Regions from separate parts of the Priestia sp. P1_B12_1 genome, predicted to be linked through region 2. Evidence: predicted binding sites of a transcription regulator. Region 2 holds the regulator's gene; the other holds the start of a gene.
What was found. The regulator LexA, encoded in region 2, represses DNA repair genes until DNA is damaged. The targets are predictions, from matches to a motif close to CGAACATATGTTCG.
Positions count from the first base shown of each region.

Region 1: a site for LexA is predicted at 5,358-5,371, ahead of recA (recombinase RecA). Genes of this name have one in related genera too.

Region 1 covers NZ_JBFTZR010000010.1:16,996-27,403, forward strand. Annotated here, with positions in the region: gene AC1D0Y_RS23625 (cold-shock protein) at 1-8, opposite strand, end outside; partial or broken gene AC1D0Y_RS23630 (MerR family transcriptional regulator) at 888-1,085, shown strand; gene AC1D0Y_RS23635 (ArsI/CadI family heavy metal resistance metalloenzyme) at 1,716-2,144, opposite strand; gene AC1D0Y_RS23640 (ArsR/SmtB family transcription factor) at 2,195-2,524, opposite strand; gene AC1D0Y_RS23645 (ArsR/SmtB family transcription factor) at 2,931-3,278, shown strand; gene AC1D0Y_RS23650 (arsenic transporter) at 3,297-4,595, shown strand; gene arsC (arsenate reductase (thioredoxin)) at 4,620-5,042, shown strand; gene recA (recombinase RecA) at 5,535-6,572, shown strand; gene AC1D0Y_RS23665 (DUF1565 domain-containing protein) at 6,875-8,197, opposite strand; gene speG (spermidine N1-acetyltransferase) at 8,373-8,897, shown strand; gene AC1D0Y_RS23675 (hypothetical protein) at 9,191-9,784, opposite strand; gene AC1D0Y_RS23680 (carbon-nitrogen family hydrolase) at 10,157-10,408, opposite strand, start outside.
Region 2 covers NZ_JBFTZR010000001.1:287,023-297,430, forward strand. Annotated here, with positions in the region: gene AC1D0Y_RS01555 (ABC transporter transmembrane domain-containing protein) at 1-84, opposite strand, end outside; gene AC1D0Y_RS01560 (YneF family protein) at 175-387, opposite strand; gene sirA (sporulation inhibitor of replication protein SirA) at 478-918, opposite strand; gene tkt (transketolase) at 1,068-3,074, opposite strand; gene AC1D0Y_RS01575 (DUF896 domain-containing protein) at 3,242-3,472, opposite strand; gene AC1D0Y_RS01580 (YneB family resolvase-like protein) at 3,542-4,210, opposite strand; gene yneA (cell division suppressor protein YneA) at 4,264-4,593, opposite strand; gene lexA (transcriptional repressor LexA) at 4,740-5,357, shown strand; gene AC1D0Y_RS01595 (magnesium transporter CorA family protein) at 5,569-7,014, shown strand; gene AC1D0Y_RS01600 (glycosyltransferase family 39 protein) at 7,231-8,736, shown strand; gene AC1D0Y_RS01605 (GtrA family protein) at 8,757-9,149, shown strand; gene AC1D0Y_RS01610 (glycosyltransferase family 2 protein) at 9,146-10,123, shown strand; gene AC1D0Y_RS01615 (cation diffusion facilitator family transporter) at 10,162-10,408, opposite strand, start outside.

The DNA.
Region 1 (10,408 bases), on a different contig from region 2:
TGTGTCATAATGTTGCCTCCTGCTGTGGAATATTCCACAAATGTATTACCTCTCTTGCCCAATCATACTATTTCAAGATAAAAACTTCTGTTTAAGGTTTTTTCTTCTCTCAATCTTATACCGAACAAAAACAAGTTAAACATAGTGTAACACATAGAGATATTGATAGCAAATAATTGCTTTTTTCCATTCTTCACTAAAAAGCTATCCCATTCGAAAAAATATACTTTTAAGGACTCCTAATTTTTAACTTTATTCAACCACTAAAGTAATAAAGTTAAAAACTTTATTGGAATTAATAAAATTGCTTTAACGAAACTTAAATAAAAGGTTAATTAATACTTTTAATGAATTAATTTACTTTTAATTTATTTTTAACCATATTTTAATGATTCACTATAATCATTGAATTATAATGGAATCACCAAAGTGATTATCCTTCTTTAAACTTGCTTTCTATCTAAAGCAAGTCTTTTTATTTATAGGAATGAAAATGACTAGAATGATATAGGTTGCACCGTATCCATATATTTTATTAGTAATCAGATTAAAATATATTTCAAATATACAGAGAAACGCTCTCTGAGGGAATGAACTTTGGTTTTACATATAATAAAATAAATAGTTCGACGTAAATTTGAGCAATTTAGAAGCTCTTATTTTCTTCTTATTATTGATTTTGAAACACTTGTTTTGAAATTAGTTAACCTAATGTCACTCTCAATAACTACAAACGCCTTTCATCAAGAAGTGGTTATAACGTGCTATTTTTAATAAACTTCATTTCTATATACAAACCAAAAGTTAATAACATATATACTGATAAAGAATGGAAATAGGAGAGGATAATCTTGACTAAAAATCATCCATATTTAGATGAGAAAGTTATGACTATAAAAATCGTTACTGAAATGACAGGTTTATCAGAAAGACAAGTTCGTTATTATGAAGAGCGAGAGCTTATTTTTCCAAAACGAAACTCTTCAGGTACCCGAATGTATTCCTTTTCCGACATTGAAAGGTTAATGGACATTGCAGAAAAAATTGAAGATGGTGTTAGAACACGGGAAATGCGTAAGGATTTATTTTAAAGTAGGTAAATTTGATTTGTTCTTTTAGTCTTTGTTCATGCTTACTCAATCTCTATATTCAATATTTACTGGGTTATTTTTATTCGGATTTTTTATAAATGTATATAAGATAAGACTTTTATGCACTCCATTATTATTTAGCCTAGAGAGAAACATTGATACATAAGGGACGTATAAACATGTCTATATTTTATAAAAATGACTCTGTTAGAACCCTTATTCCCATAAAGGTTCTCTTTTTCATATGTTCCTGAAAGAGTGATTATGGTAACTAGCATATTAAGTAAACCCCTTTGTGTTAAACTGTACACAGAAACATGTATGAGTCTGAAGGAAATATAATGAAATGTGCAATAGGGATAGTTCTTATTGCTCAAGCTTTATCAACGTACTTAACTATTAAGACAGCATATACTCCTTATACTGTTAGAATATTAGATAGAAATACTGGAGTTATGAAAGTTTCCTATAGTTTCCCTTTAACGTACTGGTTAATGTTTATAGGCTTGGACATCATGTTTTTAGTGGGAACATATTTAGTTTTTGTTAAAGAAAAGAAGCAGATCTTTAATTAAAGGTCTGCTTTTTATTTTTACCGATAAATGGTTTTATGTTAACTAATGATTAACAACAAGCATTAGTTACAGGTAGCTTTTCATTTGGCCCATCGCTGTTCTTGTGAACTTCACTATCAGATTTCGTATAAAAGAATTCCCATTCGTTTCCGTCCGGATCTGTTACCCAAAACTTATCTTGCACAGCATAGCAGCAAGTCGTATCCATCTCTTCACGAGCAAAGAAGCCCTCTTTTTCTAATCGTGATTTATGGGAATGGATTTCTTCAGGCGTCTCTATTTGGAATCCGAAATGATTTACTTGATTACCCTTTACTTCGTCTCGTACGTTTAAAGTGAAATTTAATCCTGGCTCATCTAATAAGAATTTAGCGTAATCTACTTTCGTTTTTACAGGTTGAACGCCAAATACCTTTTGATAAAATTCAATGGACGCCTCTAGATTTGTTACATTAATTCCTACATGAACATATTTCATTTATACTTCCTCCTCCGCATGATAAACAATATTATTTTGAATGTAGTAAATTACGAGCATGAGCCGCTTTTACTTGTATCTTTTCTAAACAAGCAGCAAAGCTCCTCAGATAACAGGTGATTTACCTCTTTATCATTTAAATCATAATAGCTCCATGTCCCTTTCGTTTCTTTTGTGATAAGGTTTGCTTCTAATAAAATCTTTAAATGATAGGAAAGTTTAGATTGAGACATTCCAAAGCATTCAGTTAGATCACATACGCATGTCTGTCCTCGCTGGCAGAGCTCATACATAATTTCTAATCTCTTTTGATCAGCAAGTGCTTTAAATTTTTGTTCGTACTGTTTAAATGGGTGCTTTCCTTCCTTAACTGTTTCCATTGTCATTCTCCTTCATCAACTTTTTTTGATTTAATGATCGAAGCTTTCGGCAGCTTTTTTAAAGTTACTATATGTAGTTTCCCCTCTTACCATAGGATCTTGATGAAAAAAACGCTGAAAGATTAAGTTTTATGCTTCCTTCTGGTCCATCCCTTGGGTGTTCATAACTAAATGAAAATAGGCTCGAAAGTACGTAACAGATAAGTTTCCAGAGTTGTTGACTCTCACTGCTTTCATCCTCACTTTCATAAATCAATTTTTTTGATGTATTCATCATATCTGGAAAATTTAGATAAATCAAGGAATTAATCAACTTTTTTTGATTAATTTTTAAAGTGTATATTTCTGTTGAATATATAATAAAATACTTATATAATTATATTTGAAAATAAGGAGGCGAGTCATAATGGATGTAAAAGCGCAGGTAGAAGTGGAAAAAGCAGTACAGATACTGAAGCTGCTTGGAGATAAGACAAGATTGTCAATGATGAAGCTGCTCCAAAATAACGAGTGCTGTGTTTGTGAGCTAGTTGAAATTTATAAAGCAAGTCAACCGGCTATTAGCCAACACTTGCGGAAGTTAAGAGCTATCGAACTCGTAAGTGAAAGACGAAAAGGACATTGGATCTTCTATTCCTTAAATAAAGAAAACAGCTATTATCAGTTTGTCCTTGATATACTCGATTCTTTACCAAGCGAAGATGAACGATTAAAAGAACTAGAAAAGCAAGGTTTACGTATTAATTGTTGCTAATAATAGGAGGTCTGTAAAGTGATATCAGTTATAGTAGCCTCCCTCATCTTCTTAGTGACATTGATTTTTGTCATTTGGCAGCCAAAGAACTTGTCTATTGGTTGGTCAGCATGTGGAGGCGCAGTATTAGCTCTTTTAGCAGGTGTGGTTGATTTCCATGACGTGCTGGATGTAACTCAAATTGTATGGAATGCAACATTAACGTTTATTGCAGTTATTATTATTTCCTTAATTTTAGATGAAATTGGATTTTTCGAGTGGGCAGCTTTACATATGGCGCGTACTGCAGGAGGCAATGGCGTTCGCATGTTCGTTTATGTATCCCTCCTTGGAGCTGTAGTAGCAGCATTATTCGCAAACGATGGAGCAGCCTTAATTCTAACACCTATTGTACTTGCCATGGTACGAGCACTTAAATTTGAAGATAAAATGGTCTTCCCTTTTATTATCGCTAGTGGATTCATTGCAGATACAACATCGTTACCTCTTGTAGTAAGTAACTTGGTCAACATTGTATCAGCTGATTTCTTTGGTATTCGCTTTTCTGAATTTGCATCACGTATGATTGTGCCAGATCTGTTCTCACTTTTGGCAAGTATTGTTGTCTTATATTTGTACTTTCGTAAAAGCATCCCTAAGAAATACAATCTAGATGATTTACAGAAACCGGTTGAAGCCATTAAAGATAAGAAAATGTTCCGTTTATCAGGAATCGTTTTATTCATTTTAGTCCTTGGTTACTTTATTGGTGAGTTTTTCGATATTCCTGTTTCTATTATCGCAGGTATTATTGCGGTTTTATTCCTAGGAATAGCAAGAAAGAGTCCCGCTGTTCACACTAAAAAAGTGTTAGCAGGAGCTCCGTGGGCGATTGTTTTCTTTTCGATTGGTATGTATGTTGTTGTCTATGGATTACGTAATGTAGGGCTAACTGAAGTATTAGCAAGCCTCATCCAAGCAACCGCTGACCATGGATTGTTTGCCGCAACCATTGGCATGGGATTCATTGCAGCCATACTTTCATCGATTATGAACAACATGCCAACCGTGATGATTGATGCTTTGGCCATTGATGCAACTTCTGCAACAGGTACAATTAAAGAGGCCTTGATTTATGCAAACGTCATTGGTTCGGACTTAGGACCAAAAATTACACCTATTGGCTCTCTAGCCACTCTCTTATGGCTCCACGTTCTTTCGACAAAAGGAGTTAAGATTTCTTGGGGAACCTATTTTAAAACAGGTATTATCTTAACCATCCCAACATTGTTTATTACGCTTGTTGGTTTATATATTTGGTTATCAATTATTTCTTAACACATCATAAAGGAGATTTTACACATGTCTAAAAAAACACTTTATTTCTTATGTACAGGTAACTCTTGCCGTAGCCAAATGGCTGAAGGATGGGCAAAAAAATATCTAAATAATGATGAATGGCATGTACGCAGTGCAGGGTTAGAAGCTCATGGATTAAATCCTAACGCCGTAAAAGCAATGAAAGAAGCTGGTGTTGATATCTCAAACCAAACATCTGATGTCATTAACCCTGAAATTTTAAATAATGCGGATTTGGTCGTTACATTATGTGGCCATGCAGCAGATCACTGCCCAGTAACGCCTCCCCATGTGAAACGTGAACACTGGGGATTTGATGACCCAGCAAAAGCTGAAGGAACAGAAGAAGAAAAATGGGCGTTTTTCCAGCGTGTACGTGATGAAATTGCTGAACGTATTCAACGTTTTGCTGAAACAGGTACATAATTAATCAAGAAGCAGTCTATTTGTATAGACTGCTTTATTTCTTCCTGAAATCTGTTTTATAGTAACTAGGAATATCCGGAATGCGTTTATTAGTCTAACCAGATTTATAGATTCATATATACCCAAATTTAAAAATGTAGATGGTAATCGATTCTACTTATATAAAAAGCTACCTTTCCCCTAATTTCTATCATTTGATAAGTAAATGCTAAAGTATAAACTTACTTTTTATAAATATAAGATATTCTTTTAGCTAGTTTGTAGAAAAACTTTCGCCTTTACAATTAGATGCGTTTATTGTATGATTACACAACAGGAACATTTGTTCGACACTAAGGGTTTAGAGATGAATAAAGGAATACCAGAGCAAACTAAGACAGTTAAACACAAAATTTTCTCGCACGGAGCAAAAATATTTGAGCCAACTCTTATTCTTTATCGAAATACCTTGGCGTTTATTGTAAACGTAATAACAATCGGAGGTTTCAAATTATGAATGATAAAAAAGCAGCACTAGATATGGCTCTAAAACAAATTGAAAAACAATTCGGTACAGGATCAATTATTAAAATGGGCGAAGGCACACATACAAAAGTTGAGGCATCTAGTTCAGGCTCATTAGCTTTAGATATAGCTCTTGGAATTAATGGTTATCCCAAAGGAAGAATTATGGAAGTTTACGGGCCCGAAAGTTCAGGTAAAACAACCGTTTCCTTACACGCAATTGCAGAAGTACAAAAAAATGGAGGCCGAGCTGCCTTTATTGATGCTGAACACGCACTTGATCCAGTTTATGCAAGAAAACTAGGTGTAGATATTGATGAGTTACTGTTATCTCAACCAGATACTGGTGAACAGGCACTTGAAATTGCTGAAGCATTAGTTAGAAGTGGCGCTGTAGATATTATTGTTGTTGACTCAGTAGCTGCATTAGTTCCCCAAAAAGAAATTGAAGGAGAAATGGGAGATTCTCACGTAGGTCTACAAGCTCGTTTGATGTCTCAAGCTCTTCGTAAACTATCTGGAGCAATCAATAAGTCCAAAACCATTGCCATCTTCATCAACCAAATCAGGGAGAAAGTAGGCGTTATGTTTGGAAATCCGGAAACAACGCCAGGTGGAAGAGCACTAAAATTCTATTCTTCCGTTCGTCTTGAGGTTCGCCGTGCTGAACAACTTAAACTAGGAAATGACATAGTTGGTAACAAAACAAGAATTAAAGTAGTCAAAAATAAAATGGCGCCTCCTTTCCGCATTGCTGAAGTAGATATTATGTATGGAGAAGGTATATCAAGAGAAGGAGAAATCTTGGATATCGGTTCTGAAGTAGATATTGTTCAAAAGTCTGGATCTTGGTTTTCATATAATGAGGAGCGTTTAGGACAGGGACGAGAAAACGCTAAGATTTTCTTAAAAGAAAACCCTGAAATTAGAGAAGAAATTAGAAAAAGAATTATTGATTTCAAATATGGTGATAATATTAATAACGATAATGTTATAGATAACGATAGCGAAAACGAAAATCAATAAAGGCATAAAACACCTTTCCCACGGCTTGAACTGCACCCCATTATTAGATAAAAAAACTCTAATGATGGGGGTGTTTTTATGTCAAGGCTATTGATTTGCACCTAAATAAACACTACTCATATAGAGAACCAGCATGAATCTTCTTGCAATCCATTTGTATATTTACAATGAACGCACCTTTCTCTTTGTTTCAATGAAATAAAAAGTATAACCAGCAGATAGTGAAGTGAATAATTTTTCGGCCTTAAATAGAATCCCAGCGAGCAACTAAATAAAGAATATCTTCCAAAAAGAAATTTTCATTAAAAAAGCCTAGGTGATACGATAGTAGAACTTTCTATTTCTTTCCCCTTCCATATCCATCGATTCGCTTTATCTCTACTTTTATTTAGGTACACATTATGATTAAGTTGATTATATTTATTTGAGTAATGAAGATTGGCCAGAAGCAAATTAGATTTTACTGAAACCATAACATTATTGTTAATAGCGTTATGAGTTGCATGATATTGCATCAGTAATTGGCCACCATCCATGTTCATCGTATCATTTCCATATAAAATATTATGTTCAATAAGAGTATTTATCGTCCCTCCACGTTTTTTATCATAGCCTCCAATTGAAATTCCTGTAAAACGATTCTTATAAATCATATTCCGTATAACTTGAACATTGCTAGTTTGTTTACCATAGTGTTCACTTGCGATTTCTATTCCTAGATCGTTATGACTTGAAACGTTATGCTCAATAATAACATCTTTTCCTCCGTCTACGTAGATTCCCCCAGCGGAGTATTCATGTTTGTAAGCAGGATTTGAATAACTGCTGACGTTGTAAATATGGTTTTCACTAATGAGTCCTTCACGAGCTCGATCATATTTCTCAATAGGAGCTACTTTTTCAAAGCCAATTACGTCAATCCCAATATTATCAACGTTTCGAATTGTATTGGCATTGACGATAAAATCTTTAACATTTCCATTTAGAGTTAGTGCTTCACTAAAACCTAAGGTCAGGTTTTCAAGTAGGTTTCGCGATATTTCAATGTTTTCTAACGAACGCGGCGCTTTGGATCCATAAAAAGCTATTCCATGAGCGTTTCCATTTTTATGTGCAGTCTTAATATCGAAAATATGATTATTAATAATTCGAAGGTTCTTTCCACTTCCTTCTACTAAAATACCACATGGTGTATTTTGTTCCTTAGAAGTAGACGAATGACCTATATTCAAACCTTGAATTGTTATGTAGCTCTTATTTTTTATGCTAACTAGCCCTCCATCTGTAGAACGGCTTTTTATTTTTTCTCCACTAATAAGAGGCTTTTCACTTTTATAGTTCCTGAAGATAATAGGCTTTTGTTTAGTACCTGAACGGCTAATAATTAATTGTTCATAGTAGATACCGCCTCTGATGTAAACGGTAGTTCCGGGCTGAGCTACTTCACTTGCCTTTCTTAATGTTCTAAAAGGTTTGCTTTTAGTACCCAGGTTTTTGTCATCCCCTGTAGGAGAAACATAAATTTCATGATGTATTATAGGAGCTGCTGAAGGTTGATTAGCTGCCTCAACCCTTTGGTTTATACAGCATAGTAAAATAAGAAGAATACCAACTGCTTTTTTCATAAGATCCTCCTTAAAGTTAATGAATTTCACTTGCGAGATTTTTAAATTATACTATGGTTCTTTTCATAAGGATGTAAATAATCGCACTATATCTTATTATTTTTTAAAACTACAGCAATTTTTACATTTAAAAAGGAAAGTGCTAAAGTAATGCTAGAATGTGGAGGTTTGAGAAATGAATAAGGAACTTAAGTTACGTCCTTTGGAAAGAGAAGATTTAAAATTTGTCCATGAACTCAATAATGATGCAAACATTATGTCTTATTGGTTTGAAGAGCCTTATGAAGCTTTTGTAGAGCTACAGGACTTATATGATAAACATATTCACGATCAAGGTGAGCGTCGTTTCATCCTTGAAAAGGAGGGGGATATGCTTGGGTTAGTGGAATTAGTCGAAATTGATTATATTCATCGTAGAGCAGAGTTTCAAATTATCATCGACCCTGCGTATCAAGGTCATGGCTACGCCATGGTTGCCACAAACCTAGCAATGAATTATGCCTTTTCGGTATTGAATATGCATAAACTTTACTTAATTGTAGACAAGGAAAATGAAAAAGCAATTCATATCTATAAGAAGGTTGGTTTCTCTATTGAAGGTGAGTTAAAAGATGAATTTTTTGTTGATGGAAGCTATCATAATGCTATAAGAATGTGTATGTTTCAAAAAGAATATTTACAAACCAAAAATAAAAACTAAGGTTGAACTAGTATAAGAGTCCTGGTCACCTAAAAAAGAAGAAAGAATGAAATTGGGCTTCTAGTATAGGAGTAAAAAATCCTGAAGGAGAAACGTGCAAACCATTTAAATATGATAACATTGTAAATTATAGAAACCATAAGGATGGTATTATGAGTACATTTAATCCAACAGGATTGCTATTATTCTTAATAATTATTGGTTTAATAGGATTCCTAGCTTTTAAAGTTGTTAAAAGGTTAAAAAAGAAATAAGTAACAAGAAGGACCTGCTATCAAAACAGCAGGTTCTTTTTAATAAGAAGATACATAATACCAGTTTTTATGTACTTTTTTTATTTGTTTAAAATCCCCGTTAAAATCGCTTTTTGAAGGTTTGTTATCGTTTGGGTTATATACAAATCCCGAAAAATTGTCTAGCATCCCACGGTATGTAAAGAAAAGAATTGATTTAGCCTTTCCTTTTGTTTCTACTGCGATGTCGCCCCCACCTTTAGACAATTGAGTATACTTTTTAGGTAATTGAATAAGTGATGGACTATCAGATACATTAGGTTTAATAACACCATTTTCTATTTTAGTTGCAACCTCTTCTCTCTTATCTTGATGGATTTTAAAGTTGAGATCTAAGTTGACTTGATTGAATGGAAATGAAAACCATAATGAGATAGTAATGAGCTGAATAAGAAACGGCTGCCACTTTCTCTTTTTAAAAAGATGAATTAATGTCCATATAGTCATTATGATAAAGAAAGCATATACAAATAACCAAATAGGTAACATTAAAAATTCCGTTATAATATCAGCCAGATCCCACTGGAACAAGGACACTAAAATAACGAACAAACTACTAATTAGCGATAAAAGCAACAATCGACTGCGTTTCACACATTTTCCTCTTCCTAAAATAATTCTTTTTTACCTTAATTATATATTAAAACCCTTATAAAAGCGTATGTATAATTCATACATAATTTGTTAACACAATCACTCTTCCAGAAAACATTATAAAAAAGGACCCTTGACGAAGGATAGTTCTTCCAAGGATCCTTTTTCCGGAGTATGCAGCTTTTTATACATTGTTGACTGATCAACGTTTTCTCAGTAGGTGGATGAGAAACTAATGTATAAGAAGTGCACCTTTTATACATATGTTAATTTTTAAAAATATAGTATTTTCAGGTGAAACTGCCTCTTTTTTTTAGTAAACCTTCATAAGATATTCTGATAACATCCAAATTTAAGATGATATACAAATTTCTATTCTGCATGCTTATAAACATCCGGTCTCAGGCTTTCAAATATTGGAATGTATGTTTGTTGTTCTGTAACTTTCTGTATATCAATTTCCGCTGTTATAATCTCTTCTTGATCTTCCCCCTCTTCTACGATGTTTCCATTGGGATCAATGACCATTGAATGCCCCGCGTATGTGTTGCCGACATGATTTTCATTACTCACTTTTCCCACGCTGTTACATGCAATGACATAAACACAATTTTCTATAGCTCT
Region 2 (10,408 bases):
GACAATAATGAGCAGCGCTACCCCCGTTATGTAAGACTTTTTTTCCTGTTTGAAAAACCACCATAACTCTCGAAAAATTTTCATCGTATCCCCCTAGCCCCACAACCATTTTCTTATCTCTATCTTAAAACAAAAGACACCCTTCTGAATAGAGAGTGTCTGTCCAATTAACCATTATTTAATTTGGCCGTTCATTGCTTTCATCATTTGGTTAATTTTTTTCTGCGATGGTTTCATGCCCATTTGCATCATCATCATTTTTAACATTTGTTCATTAATTGGTGGATTTTTCTTCAGATAGCTCATCATATATTTACGAGCAATGAAAAATCCTAGCGCTATCCCAACAATTAATGCTAGAACACCAACTAGAATATACATTCCCATGGTATTACTTCCTCCTTCGTGTTGTCTAACTTACAGTGTACTAGACCATACGCTATTATACAATATTTCCGTTCCAATTTCCTTAAATAATTACACAAATTTTCTTGTTTTCACAGGCCTCAGCCAGCCGTATTCATCCGTTCCATAATTCACTGCTAAAAAACAAGGATCTAGCTTGCGTAATACTTCAAAAAAAGCTGTCTCAGCATCAACATTGCCATCTCCTTCAATTGTTATACAGCGATTCGTTAATTTTATAGATGCTCGACTTTTTTTATGAGGATATTCCAGCACAAACGTCTCTTGATGAGTAAAAAAATGAGGATAATGAGAAAACGCCTGAAGCAATTCTCGTTGAATAAATGAAATGGGCAGTTGGCGAGTAATGTAATGAACTTGTTTTTGTAAGTGCGTTTCCTGCAAGTGACGTTTCATTCTATATTCAATCAGCAGCTGATAAATGAGCTTTTCTCTTCGAAAATAGGATGATGCAACTTCTTCCTCCATTAAATATACTTCATACGTTCTCACGATTCATCCTCCCTTTCGGCTCGTTCTTTTTTGTACCATTATACCGAATGGTGTACGCAATGCTTGTCTATCGATGAAAAAATTCCTTTGTTTTTTTGTCGAAAAAAAAGAGCAGACCACAGGAGTCTGCTCTTTCTTATGAAAAAGAATTATGCATTAAGCAAGCTTTTCACTTTTGCTACTACATTTTCAACTGTAAAACCAAATTCTTTCATGATTGTTTCACCAGGAGCAGATGCACCGAAGTGATTAATACCAAGAACTTGTCCCTCGTCTCCAACATAGCGTTCCCAGCCAAGTGTAGAAGCCATTTCAATACCTAAACGTTTTTTCACTGATTTAGGGATAACACTTTCTTTGTACTCAGCAGATTGCTCTTCGAAACGATCCCATGCAGGCATACTTACTACAGATACGTCAATGCCTTCTGCAGCTAATGCTTTTTGTGCTTCTACTGCTAGGCTTACTTCAGAGCCTGTTGCAAGTATTAATGCATCCGCTTGGTCTTTACCAGCTTTAGATACAACGTACGCACCTTTAGACACGCCTTCGTATGCATTTTCTTTTGTACCTTCAAGCGTTGGCAAGTTTTGACGAGTCAATACAAGCGCCGTTGGGCGGTCAGTTGACTCTAATGCTAAGCGCCATGCAGCAGCTGTTTCATTTGCATCTGCAGGACGAACCACTGAAAGACCTGGCATTGCACGAAGTGATGGCAATTGTTCAATTGGCTCATGTGTTGGGCCGTCTTCTCCAACTGCGATACTATCATGTGTGAATACATATGTTACAGGAAGCTTCATTAAAGCTGCTAAGCGAATTGCTGGGCGAAGATAATCAGAGAATACAAAGAATGTTCCTCCAAATACTTTTACACCGCCGTGTAGAGCCATACCGTTTAATGCAGCTCCCATTGCAAATTCACGTACACCGAACCAGATATTACGTCCGCTGTAATCAGCTGCAGTGAAGTCTTCTGAACCTTTAATCATTGTTTTATTTGAGCCAGCTAAGTCAGCTGAACCGCCGAAGAATTGAGGTACAGCTTGTGCTACTGCGTTTAATACTTCTCCAGAAGAAGCACGGCTAGCTAAGCTTGAACCCGTTTCGTATGCTGGAAGCGTTTCTTCCCAGCCTTCCGGTAACTTTCCTTCTACTGCTAGTTCAAATTGACGACCTAGTTCAGGATATTTTTCTTTATACTGTGCAAATACATCGTTCCATTCGTTTTCTTTCTTTTGGCCATCTTCAGCAATTGTAGCTTTGAAGTGAGCATACACTTCTTCTGGCACATAGAAATCTTCTTCAAATGTCCATGCATAAGCTTCTTTTGTTAATTTTGTTTCATCGGAACCTAATGGAGAACCGTGCACGCCAGAAGTACCCGCGTGGTTTGGAGAACCAAATCCGATTGTTGTTTTTACTTCAATTAGCGTTGGGCGTGTTAAATCGCCTTTTGCTTCTTCAATTGCGTTTGCAATCGCTGTCAAGTCATTGCCGTCTTCAACGCGGATTACTTGCCATCCGTAAGCTTTGAAACGATCTTCTACGTTCTCAGAGAACGAGCGATCTAAATCTCCGTCTAAAGAAATATCATTTGAATCGTATAAAACAACTAAACGTCCTAATTTTAAGTGTGCCGCTAATGAAGCTGCTTCAGCAGATACACCTTCCATTAAGTCTCCGTCACCACAGATACCATACGTAAAGTGGTCTACAATTTCTAAACCTTCTTTGTTGTATGTTTCAGCTAAATGACGTTCTGCCATTGCTTTACCAACAGCCATTGCAATACCTTGTCCTAGTGGACCAGTTGTTGCATCAACACCTGCTGTATGACCGAACTCTGGATGACCTGGTGTTTTACTTCCCCATTGACGGAAGTTTTTAAGGTCTTCAATTGATAAGTCATATCCAGCTAAATGAAGCAAGCTGTATAATAGTGCCGATCCGTGTCCTGCTGATAATACAAAGCGGTCACGGTTGAACCAGTTTGGATTCTTTGGATTGATGTTCATGAATTTTGTCCACAATGTATATGCCATTGGAGCAGCTCCCATTGGCATACCTGGGTGACCTGAATTTGCTTTTTCAATCGCATCGATTGATAAAGTACGAATTGTTGCAATCGAAAGATCTTCAATACGTTGTGTCATACTCTTCATTCCTTTCAAAACTATGTACATATGTTATCATACTAATGATTTGCTTATTTGTACAATACTTGAACCAAAAAAATTTCCACTTTTACAGTTTTTGTGCCCCTTATTAAAAATATACAAAAAACTAGAGGGAACACTCCCTCTAGTTTTACTAGAACGTCTTAGTGAAGACGCTTCTTTTTACTCTCTTTTAACTTCTTAGGCGTAACATCTTTACCTTCTTCGTCCACAACTTTAATCGTATGAAGGTGATTTGTCATAGATTGTCGGAAAACTTTTAAATATTCCTGACGTAGCTCTTGCTGTTCTTTCGCTTCAGATTCTGTCAGACCTTCAGCCTTTGCCTTTTTTGAAAGAGCATTAATACGAGCAAGTTTATCTTTTGATAGCATATAAAACCTATCTCCTTATAATCAATAATTAAAATTACCGAACCGCTTCGGCAACATGTAGTCATCTTACTAAATCTCTTTCGTTTTATCAAGAGATTGAGCACTCTCTTGGTACTCTTGATAGCGGCGATGTACCGTCGCTTTTGAAATATTATAGCCAAAACCCTTTAGCGTAACTGAAATTTCAGCAAAGGTTAAGCCGTTATGACGAAGGCGGACAATTTCTTCAATAGGCGCTTCTTTTTTTTCCCTTCCCGAGTTAACTCCTTGATTTTTTAAATTTTTCTGCGGACGATAACCGTTTTCTACGGCTCTTTTCATTCCTCTTCTAATTTTAGCATTATGTAATTTCCGCTGATGCTCTTCCACTAAGCTAATAATATCTAACACCATTGAATCAGATTCTGAAAGCTGAAGCTGACCTTGATGACTAATCGTATAGATGGTAGCATTTTCTTTATGAAAAGCATGAAGCAGCGCAATTCGGGCATTTCCTCTGCCTAATCGTGTTTCGTCTTGAATAAGCAGCACAGAGATCTTCTCTTCTTTCATTGTATGAAGAACATCCAAAATACCCTCTCTGTCTACGTCATATCCGCTTGCTTTTTCCATCACGACTTTTTTTACGTCTAGATGGTGAAGACCAGCAAGCTTTTTTAATTCTTCTTGCTGGCGCTGTAAAGATGTTTCTTGGGTTTTTTTATCCGTACTGACACGGCAATAAATAATGGCGTCCACTTTTATCACGACCTTTTCGGCTTCTAACAATATTCAGGAACGGCCGTTACACACTACTGTTCAATTGCCACTTGATTATGTAACTCTTGTTTTAAAACAGGAATATATAATTTATCTCCAGGAGATAAAGACTGGGCAGTGTCTGAGTTTAAATCATTGACGTCTTCAACCCATTTAACAAATTCATTGGTGGTCAAATGGTGGTGATTATGATACTTGTTGGACAAGTCCCAAAGCGTATCTCCTTTTGTAATAGTAACCGTTGAATATTTGTCTAAATCTACTTTATCCGCTCCTAAAACCAGCGTCAATACATATGTAAGTGCAGCGATTGCTGCAAAAAAAATAGCGTAATGTTTCATAGAATGTAAGAATTGTTGCATATTATGATCCCCCTATCAGAATATATGTTCTTATTTTATTGAGAACATTTGTTTCTGTCAATGGAATTCTTCGAACTTATGTTTGTATATTGACACATCACGTGGTATAATTCACCTAAAGAATAGCTAAAATCGAGGTGAAAAATATGAAGCTATCAAAACGTCAACAAGACATACTAGATTTTATTAAGCACGAAGTAAAATTAAAAGGTTATCCGCCTTCTGTTCGCGAGATTGGGGAAGCGGTAGGATTAGCCTCTAGCTCCACTGTACACGGGCATTTAGCTCGTTTAGAAAGCAAAGGGTTAATTCGCAGAGATCCAACAAAACCAAGAGCAATCGAAGTTCTTCAACTAGATGAAGTAAACATCCCTAAAAGCAATGTCATTAATGTTCCTGTTATCGGTAAAGTAACAGCGGGTCTTCCTATAACAGCCGTTGAAAATGTGGAAGAATATTTCCCTCTTCCAGATAAATTCGTTTCTCCAGATGATCATGTATTTATGCTTGAAATTATGGGAGAAAGTATGATTGAAGCAGGTATTCTAGATGGCGATATGGTAATCGTACGTCAGCAGCAAACAGCTAATAATGGAGATATTGTGGTCGCTATGACCGAGGACAACGAAGCAACGGTAAAACGTTTCTTTAAAGAAGAAAATTTCGTTCGTTTACAGCCTGAAAATTCAACGATGGCGCCTATTATTCTTCGCCACGTAACGATTTTAGGAAAAGTAACTGGTGTATATCGCACGATTCACTAATCAGACACTGTATGTAAAACCAACTAATCATGATGTTAGTTGGTTTTTTTACGTTTGTTTTCTAAAAAAATTGGCATATTATAAATGATACGTTGAATCACCGCAGGCAGGTAGAACGGTTTTTGTAAAGCTTGTTTCACCTTTTACTTTCTATCTGCATTTCCTCGACTCTTACAAGGAAATACAACCGACCATAAGAAGGATGTAGTTTATGACCAATACACCAAGGAAAACAGAACCATTTCAAACCATCGTACCTACCAAAGCAATGAACATGTTTCTTTTTCCTTTTTCCTTTGACCGAAAAAATAAAGAGCAGCTTGTTCATGCACTAAAAGAAAATTTGTTCGAATTTTTTTCCATTCAAAAAAAACATTTAGAAAAAGAATACTACGGAGAACAGTATTACGTATCTCATGATAGCCTGGATCAATATTTTCTTCCTTACATTGAATGCATTCTATTCCCTGACTCGTGCGAAAAAGAAGGGTTGCTTCGATTTTCCAAAAAAATAGACCATACTATTACGTTACACACTTCCTCCACCACCGTGTCTAGCAACGTGCTGTCTGTGGATGTTTTTTTATGTCCTTTTGAAATTGGCGTCATGACCATTCGCACTGAGATGAGCCATAATCATTACACCTATGATGATATTTTAGAATTCATGAATCATTTTCGTGTACTAGAACCGAAGCTTGCTGAAGAGCATGGATCCACCATTACCTATGAACATCATCGCTATAGCAAAGTGCAAGATTATATTTTTTCACAGCTTGCGCCATTTTTGAACGAACACATCAAGAAAGAAGCCACGCGTGAACAGCACGTTGGGAGCCTTCCTTATTTTATCGATGAACGGATGTTTGTGTTAAGTTATGTAACGGTAAATCAAGAGCAAGAAATTAATTCCACAACTTTATTTCGTACTGGGCAGCTAAATAGCTATACGCCTGACGGGAAAGCGTTTATTTCTGCACACAATCATGAGTATATTAAAACGTATAATACTAAACACGTGTATGAAAGGTGGGCTCCTGAAACCTATTACGTCATAACAGACCATGTGTTTTCGTGTATTTCTAAATCGACAGACTCTAAAACGGATCAGCTTTTGATGAATCATCTATTTGGCCAGCATTACTATAATTTATTTTTACATTTTTTCTATAAAATCGTGTTGCTAAAATTATCTTATGAATATTCGCAGCTCACGTTTCATAAAAATTCAGAGGGCATTGAACGACTAATCCGCTCTATTACCGTGTTTTCAGGTAAATATTTATTTTTAGAAATTAGCTCTCGCACAGAAGGTCAAGAGTTTTCTGAGCTCTTTAAAAAAATCTTTCATATCAATTCTCTTTATCAAGAAGTCAAAGAAACCCTTGGTACTTTGTACCAAAATCAAGAGAAAATCGCAGCCAAACGTCACAATTACTTATTATTAATTTTAACGATTTATACGGTTCTTTCCGGTATTTACGGAATGAATTTAGTTATTAGCAAACTAAAGGGAAACATCAATTGGGATAGCATGAAGCAGTTTTCTATCTTTGAATATATCGCTTTAATAGTAGCTCTGTCAGGAATTCTGATCAGCATTAGTCTCGGAGTGAGTTCCCTATGGAATTTATTAAAAGATCGGTTTAAAACATAAAAGCTGTTCGCATACGTATGGATGCAAACAGCTTTTTCTATTACAAAATCGTTTTCCTACTCGGCTTACCCTTTTATCAAACGTTATGCCGCTGTCGTAATTTCAGAACAATCTAACATTATACTCTATAAGAAAAATATATACAAAATAATAAAATATGGTATCATAGGGTAGGAATTTTGTACCTTATCTTTGAAATAATTTGCAGGAGGTAATATGCTTAAATCATTTTTATCCAAAAGCCTGATCTTTTTATGTGTCATTATTCTTACATGGTCTCTATGGGGCAGTTATAATGCGATGACAAATTCATTGGAATTAAAGGGCTTGGCTTTAAGTAATTCATTTATTATTGAAGGAATCTTTATCACTTTCCTTGTCATTTTTCTAATAGCTATTGCAAGTAGATACATGAACAAAACTGTTTTTTTTATTTCACTGATCGTTTTGACCTTAGGTATTCGACTAGCATGGATGCTTTCTGTTCAAACGCCTGTAAAATCTGACTTTCTTGTCATGTTAGATGCCGCGCGTAATATCGCAAAAGGAAATTATGAATTTAACCAAAGCGTTTATTTTACTACATGGGTATATCAGCTAGGCTTTTCATTCTATGAATCTGTTATTATTCGCTGTTTTGGAGATAATATTTTCATATTAAAATTGTTAAATATTTTTTATTCCACTGGAACCGTTATTTTTATTTATTTAATTGGCGCGAAAGTATTTAACGAACTTGCTGGGAGAATGGCAGCTTTTCTATATGCGTTCTACATTCCGAACATTCTCTATAGCTCAGTGTTAACTAATCAGCATTTAGCTACTTTTTTATTTTATGCAGCTTTTTACCTTATTATAAAAAGATTTGCTCATAACAAGTTTAGCTGGCTTTATATTGGCCTTCTATTGTCGTTAGGAAATTTAATGCGTCCTCTAGGACCCATTATTATCGTCGCTGTTTTCATTTATTTCATCTTGCAAATTCTTCAACCTTACATTAAAACGAAGAATGCTGCTGAGTTAAAAGCTCGTCGAAAGAAAATAGGAAAAAAACTCGTAGGCATACTGGCTACTTTTTTTATTGCAAATGCGCTGATCAACTATTCTTTTGTAGCTAGCGGCATTTCTAAATATCCTTTAAGTAACAGAGATCCTTTATGGAAATTCGTCATTGGCTTTAATTACGAAACAAGCGGTTCCTATTCTTCAGAGGATGCTAGTCGTTTTATGGGTATGCCAATTGGAGAAAAACGAGCTGAAGCAGAAAAAGAGGTAATTAAAGAACGGGTAGCAGATAAAGAGCAGCTTTTAGATCTCTTTCACATTAAATTCCTAAATATGTGGGGAGGAACGGATGCATCTACATTTTGGAGCATTTCATTAACTCCTCAAGAAGATGTACCTTTTAATAAAGAGAAATTAATTAGTGCTGCTCAAAGTTATGAAAGAATCATTTACGTTTCAACTACTATTCTTTCCATTATTGGCCTTATATGTTTATTCGTGAGGAAGCAGGATAAATATCCATATACACTGTTTTTATTACTAATCATAGGATACGTTCTTATTCACTTGCTTATTGAAATTCAAACTCGCTATCGATTCTTTATTTTTCCAAGCTTTATGCTGCTCGAAGGATTTGGTATTTCAGTGATTCTATCCTATTTAATAGTACGATTTACTAAAAATAAGCCCAAGACAAAATGTGAAGAGATAAATTAAATGGAAGGGATTATACAACCGTGATAAAATTCCTGAAATTCGGTTTTGTAGGTATAATGAATACCCTGCTCACTATTATCAGTTACTTAGCACTCATTCATTTTGATATGAATTATATATTGGCTAACGTACTATCTTATTTTATTGGCGTTATAAACAGCTACTATTGGAACAAATCGTGGGTGTTTCAAGCAACTGTACATAAATGGATGCTAGCTCAATTTTTCATCGTAAACCTTATTACTTTAGCAATTAATACAAGCTGCTTATTCCTTCTTGTACACTATACACCTGCTAATCCAATAATCGGACAACTGTTGTCTACTTGTATAGGAATGTTTATCAATTTTTTCCTTAATAAAATATGGACGTTTAAGCACACAAACCATCGCTCGATAGGAGGTAAAGCATGAAAGAACTAATTTCAATCGTGGTACCTATGTATTTTGAAGAAGAAGTAGCTAATGAATGCTACAATCGCTTGCTTTCGGTCATGCATAAAAACCACATTAACTATGAATTCATTTTCGTCAATGACGGCAGCACCGACCGAACAATTGAAATCTTGAAAGACGTAGCGGCTATGGATTCTAACGTAAAAGTTATTGATTTTGCTCGTAATTTCGGGCACCAAACTGCCGTAACAGCAGGCATTGATTATGCTCAAGGTGATGCTATCGTTATTATTGATGCGGACTTACAAGATCCGCCGGAAATGATTCCCGAATTAATTGCTAAATGGCAGCAAGGCTATGAAATTGTATATGCAAAGCGCAAGAAACGAAGCGGAGAGACCTTTTTTAAATTAGCCACGGCTAAGTATTTTTATCGCTTTTTAAATTATATGTCCGATATCGAAATCCCTAAAGATACGGGAGATTTTCGTATTATCGACCGAAAAGTAGCGGATGTATTCAAAAAAATGACTGAACGCAATCGGTTTGTACGAGGAATGATGTCTTGGATTGGCTTCAGGCAAACATACGTAGAATATGAGCGTGATGAACGCTTTGCTGGTGAAACAAAATATCCTTTAAAAAAGATGATCAAGTTTGCTTCAGATGGAATTATTGGGTTTTCAACGAAGCCTTTGCGTTTAGTAATGGTTATTGGCTTATTATCGGTTTTTGTATCACTTTTAGTGTTAAGTTATTCGATTGTTGTTTGGCTGATAGGTAAAAATATTCAGCCTGGCTGGACTTCTATTATGGTAGCTATCACCTTCTTTAGCGGTATTCAGCTACTTGGTTTAGGTTTAGTCGGACAATACATCGCAAGAATTTACGATGAAAGTAAAAATAGACCTATTTACGTTGTACGTGAAACCATTAACTTCTCGAAAGCTTCAACAGATTCTCCAAACGTACGTGAAAAAGTATATAGCTAAAAAAACAAGGAAGAAAACAGTTGTTTTCTTCCTTGTTTTTATTCTTTTTGAAGCTGTAAATCACTTGGCGCCCAGTCCGGAATTCCATTATCTTCATCAAATTCAATAATGACATCCGTTACTCCTTTTTCCTGTAAAATACGATTTTCCAGACGATCTTTAATATCATCAGCTTCTGCCACTGTTAAAGAAGGATCAATTTCTACTTTTAATTCAACGTGAAGCTCTTCCCCTTCTTTCATCACCATTAACGTTTGAATATCACGCACTTGTACATCTTGCATG